2 regions of the Neobacillus niacini genome follow, and region 2 is predicted to be linked to the other one. Evidence: a T-box and tRNA genes for the amino acid it is inferred to sense, from the RefSeq annotation. Region 2 holds a T-box; the other holds one or more tRNA genes.
The links. A T-box is a leader RNA that pairs with one kind of tRNA and senses whether it is charged. The one in region 2 lies ahead of pheS (phenylalanine--tRNA ligase subunit alpha), so its partner is inferred to be a tRNA-Phe.
Positions count from the first base shown of each region.

Region 1 (2,367 bases), 200 kb from region 2:
TATCCTAAAATAGTAATTAACCATGGAAAATGCCTCCCTAGATGTAGAACAAGCTATTCGTATTTTAAAGGATTGTTTTGTTTTTTTTCTTATATAACACCGGGATTTGGGTAGGGCAAAATGTAGATGATTGGCACAATTAAATCTTAAGCAGCATGATATCTTACAGGTAAGGGAACGAGCAATTTGATTAAGGAGAGGTTTGGGCAATGAAGGCCATTGAGAACTAACAGGTTTAAGATCCTAGGCAGTAATACAAACAATAGAACAGATTGGCTCACATTATGGGATAACAGCACAGGACAGCCTTGAATCCTGCCTATATTACCAAGTGGATTTGATCACCTTTTATAAAGAGGTTTAAGCAATGGAGCAGAACAAATAGTAGAACAGATAGTGATAGAAAGAAACAGGCAGGATTTAATTCATCCTGATATCACAGTGGATCAAATGCTGTCTATCTTGGTATAAGAAATAAGTGAAGGTTCTACAGCACTGAATGAAGGAACTAACCTAGAAGAATAACTTATTCACAGTGCTGCCGTCATTTGTCTGATAAAAATAAGCACAAAAAAACTGATGATAAGTTTATCATCAGCCTTTTTGTATGACCCCTACGGGATTCGAACCCGTGTTACCGCCGTGAAAGGGCGGTGTCTTAACCGCTTGACCAAGGGGCCAAATAATTATGGCGGAGAAGGAGGGATTTGAACCCTCGCGCCGGTTACCCGACCTACACCCTTAGCAGGGGCGCCTCTTCAGCCTCTTGAGTACTTCCCCATAAAAATGGCTCCGCAGGTAGGACTCGAACCTACGACCGATCGGTTAACAGCCGATAGCTCTACCACTGAGCTACTGCGGAATAATAGAAAGTTAGTTTTCTTTCAAAAAAAATTCTAATAATTTTGCTTCGCAAAAAATTCTGGTGGGCCTAAATGGACTCGAACCATCGACCTCACGCTTATCAGGCGTGCGCTCTAACCAGCTGAGCTATAGGCCCATAAATTGGAGCGGGTGATGAGAATCGAACTCACAACATCAGCTTGGAAGGCTGAGGTTTTACCACTAAACTACACCCGCAGAAAATAAAATGATACATGGGGCGACTGATGGGAATCGAACCCACGAATGCCTGAACCACAATCAGGTGCGTTAACCACTTCGCCACAATCGCCATAATATTAGAATATTACATAAATGGTGGCTCAGGACGGAATCGAACCGCCGACACAAGGATTTTCAGTCCTTTGCTCTACCGACTGAGCTACTGAGCCACTTTATTTTGCCATCTCAATAAAAATGGCGGTCTGGACGGGACTCGAACCCGCGACCTCCTGCGTGACAGGCAGGCATTCTAACCAACTGAACTACCAGACCAAGGTTTTTTCAAGTGTTTTTCTTGAAAATAACTAACCTTAATTGCGGGGACAGGATTTGAACCTGCGACCTTCGGGTTATGAGCCCGACGAGCTACCAGACTGCTCCACCCCGCGACAATAAAAAGTGTTTCAATGCATTTTGTATCAATCTCAGAAAGCTTATTAAGCTACGGCTTGACTAATACAATTCGAGGTTAAATCATTGAAGTAACGCTCGTTGCTGAAGTAATAATATGGCGGAGGAAGAGGGATTCGAACCCCCGCGCGGTTTAACCCGCCTGTCGGTTTTCAAGACCGATCCCTTCAGCCGGACTTGGGTATTCCTCCATATTATAAAATTACTGGTGGACCTTGTAGGACTCGAACCTACGACCGGACGGTTATGAGCCGTCTGCTCTAACCAGCTGAGCTAAAGGTCCAAATTGAGGTATTTTTAGTTATTTTGCTGTGCAAAAAAACTTTTGTATTTTTACTTCATAAAAATACTTGGTAGCGGCGGAGGGGATCGAACCCCCGACCTTACGGGTATGAACCGTACGCTCTAGCCAGCTGAGCTACACCGCCAAATATAGAAAATAACCCTGAAAATAACTTGGTGGAGCCTAGCGGGATCGAACCGCTGACCTCCTGCGTGCAAAGCAGGCGCTCTCCCAGCTGAGCTAAGGCCCCAAATTATGTTTAAGAAGAATGGTCGGGAAGACAGGATTCGAACCTGCGACCCCTTGGTCCCAAACCAAGTGCTCTACCAAGCTGAGCTACTTCCCGTAAAATATGGCGCGCCCGAAAGGAGTCGAACCCATAACCTTCTGATCCGTAGTCAGACACTCTATCCAATTGAGCTACGGGCGCATTTCTTTACTAATCTGTTATTAAAATGGTGCCGAGGACCGGAATCGAACCGGTACGGTAGTCACCTACCGCAGGATTTTAAGTCCTGTGCGTCTGCCAGTTCCGCCACCCCGGCAACTTTCTTTGGAGCGGAAGACGG
Region 1 covers NZ_CP183883.1:2,248,232-2,250,598, reverse strand. The annotation lists tRNA gene ACN6MT_RS10700 (tRNA-Glu) at 609-680, opposite strand; tRNA gene ACN6MT_RS10695 (tRNA-Ser) at 690-780, opposite strand; tRNA gene ACN6MT_RS10690 (tRNA-Asn) at 788-862, opposite strand; tRNA gene ACN6MT_RS10685 (tRNA-Ile) at 924-1,000, opposite strand; tRNA gene ACN6MT_RS10680 (tRNA-Gly) at 1,007-1,080, opposite strand; tRNA gene ACN6MT_RS10675 (tRNA-His) at 1,099-1,174, opposite strand; tRNA gene ACN6MT_RS10670 (tRNA-Phe) at 1,199-1,274, opposite strand; tRNA gene ACN6MT_RS10665 (tRNA-Asp) at 1,301-1,377, opposite strand; tRNA gene ACN6MT_RS10660 (tRNA-Met) at 1,420-1,493, opposite strand; tRNA gene ACN6MT_RS10655 (tRNA-Ser) at 1,614-1,706, opposite strand; tRNA gene ACN6MT_RS10650 (tRNA-Ile) at 1,722-1,798, opposite strand; tRNA gene ACN6MT_RS10645 (tRNA-Met) at 1,867-1,943, opposite strand; tRNA gene ACN6MT_RS10640 (tRNA-Ala) at 1,973-2,048, opposite strand; tRNA gene ACN6MT_RS10635 (tRNA-Pro) at 2,068-2,144, opposite strand; tRNA gene ACN6MT_RS10630 (tRNA-Arg) at 2,152-2,228, opposite strand; tRNA gene ACN6MT_RS10625 (tRNA-Leu) at 2,255-2,343, opposite strand; tRNA gene ACN6MT_RS10620 (tRNA-Gly) at 2,353-2,367, opposite strand, start outside.
Region 1: it has a tRNA-Phe gene. The T-box ahead of pheS (phenylalanine--tRNA ligase subunit alpha) is inferred to sense a tRNA for this amino acid. The anticodon was not compared.

Region 2 (2,367 bases):
TTGAATAGCGTCAACAATTGTATCCTCTAATTCTGCTTGTGAGTTACCAGAAACATTGTGAATAATGGCATTCCGTAAATTTAAGTTCATATGAATTCACTCCTTTTTATCCTGTATTACTCTAATATGATTTCTAATTTTAGTTTTATTATGTATTTTTTTTGGGATATAATGAGAAAAAACACTGAAGGAGTACAAACTTGAAGCATATTGAATCCATTCAAAATCCAAAAGTAAAACAATGGAAAAAACTTTTAACGAAAAAGGAACGAGATAGATCCGGGACATTTTTAGTAGAAGGTTTTCATTTAGTAGAAGAAGCATTAAAACAAAGTGAAAGTGTTATCGAGATTATAGTCTCTGATAAGACAGGTCTTCCTCCGCGATGGGATTCTGGGGAAATACCAGTAACGATTGTAACCGAGGAGATTTCCAATTCATTATCTGAAACGGAGGCACCACAAGGAATCTATGCAGTTTGTCGGCAGGTTCAAGTAGACGTACCAAACGGAAAAACGTATTTGCTAATCGATGCCGTACAGGATCCAGGGAATCTAGGAACGATGATTCGTACGGCTGATGCTGCAGGCATTGACGCAGTTGTGGTAGGAAAGGGAAGTGTCGATGTTTACAACTCAAAAGTACTCCGCTCGGCACAGGGAAGTCATTTTCATTTGCCAATCATAAGAGGGGATCTACATGATTGGATTGAAAGACTCCATGAAAAAAATATTTCTGTTTACGGTACAGCACTTGAAGGTGCTTCAGCATATACTGATATTTCAACAAGTGAGTCTTATGGATTATTAGTTGGCAATGAGGGAAATGGTGTTAATAAAGAACTGCTGGCGAAGACGACTGCAAATCTTTATATTCCGATTTATGGCAAGAGCGAATCACTGAACGTTGCAGTCGCTACAGGCATCCTGTTATATTTTTTGAAAAAATAGACGATACTAGTTTGAATCATGGAGTAAAGTATTATATAATTATCTACATTATTGAAAAATAGCAAAAACGATGACGGAGAAAAGTATCTTATCAAAGACCATTTTAGGGAGAAAGTGCCTTGACTGAAAGCACTTTTATGGGAAGGTTAAGAGAAGTTCACCTCCTGAGTTGGCATCGGGACCATTTCAAATCGAAATGTAAAGATGCACCGGCCTAAGCCGTTATCTCAATGAAGCGAACACATGTGTTTTATACATACCGTGTTTACAAGGGTGGTACCGCGACTATAAACCTCGTCCCTTTCCAGGGATGGGGTTTTTTTGTTTGTTGAAAAATAACCGCTCTATATTTAACGATTAAAAAGGAGGAAATACGATGCAAGAACGATTAAAGGAATTGCAGCAAGAAGCTATTCAAAAAATTGAACAGTCTTCAAGCTTAAAAGAATTGAATGACATTCGCGTTGCCTACTTAGGAAAAAAAGGTCCAATTACGGAAGTATTGCGTGGAATGGGTAAACTTTCAGCAGAAGAGCGTCCGATTATGGGAGCACTTGCAAATGAAGTTCGTGAAGCGATTGCAACTACATTAGAAGCAAAACAAAAGGATTTAGAGGAAGCTGCGGTTTTAGAAAAACTAGCCTCTGAATCCATTGATGTTACACTGCCAGGAAGACCCGTTAAGGTTGGTAATCACCACCCATTAACACGAATCATTGAAGAAATTGAAGATTTATTCATTGGTATGGGTTATCAGGTAGCTGAAGGGCCTGAAGTGGAGCAGGATTATTATAACTTTGAGGCTTTAAATTTACCAAAAGGTCACCCTGCTCGCGATATGCAGGATTCCTTCTATATTACTGATGAGATATTACTGCGTACCCACACTTCACCCGTTCAAGCTCGAACTATGGAAAAGAACCAAGGGAAAGGGCCAATCAAAATTATTTGCCCAGGTAAAGTGTACCGCCGTGATAATGATGATGCGACACACTCTCACCAGTTCATGCAAATCGAGGGTCTTGTTGTTGGTGAAAACATCCGCATGAGTGACCTTCATGGGACATTAGAAATCTTTGCGAAAAAAATGTTTGGTGAAGACCGTGAAATCAGATTGCGCCCAAGTTTCTTCCCATTCACAGAACCATCTGTTGAAATGGACATTTCCTGTATGATTTGCGGCGGACACGGCTGTAATGTTTGTAAGAAAACAGGCTGGATTGAAATTCTTGGTGCAGGAATGGTCCATCCAAACGTTCTTGAAATGGCTGGCTATGATTCTAAAAAATACACTGGATTCGCGTTCGGTATGGGACCAGAGCGAATCGCCATGTTGAAATACGGTGTCGATGACATTCGTCATTTCTATACAAATGATGTACGTTTCTTAAAACAGTTTTCTAAGCATGAATAAGGG
Region 2 covers NZ_CP183883.1:2,445,025-2,447,391, forward strand. The annotation lists gene sspI (small acid-soluble spore protein SspI) at 1-90, opposite strand, end outside; gene ACN6MT_RS11755 (TrmH family RNA methyltransferase) at 201-950, shown strand; T-box leader at 1,012-1,255, shown strand; gene pheS (phenylalanine--tRNA ligase subunit alpha) at 1,327-2,364, shown strand.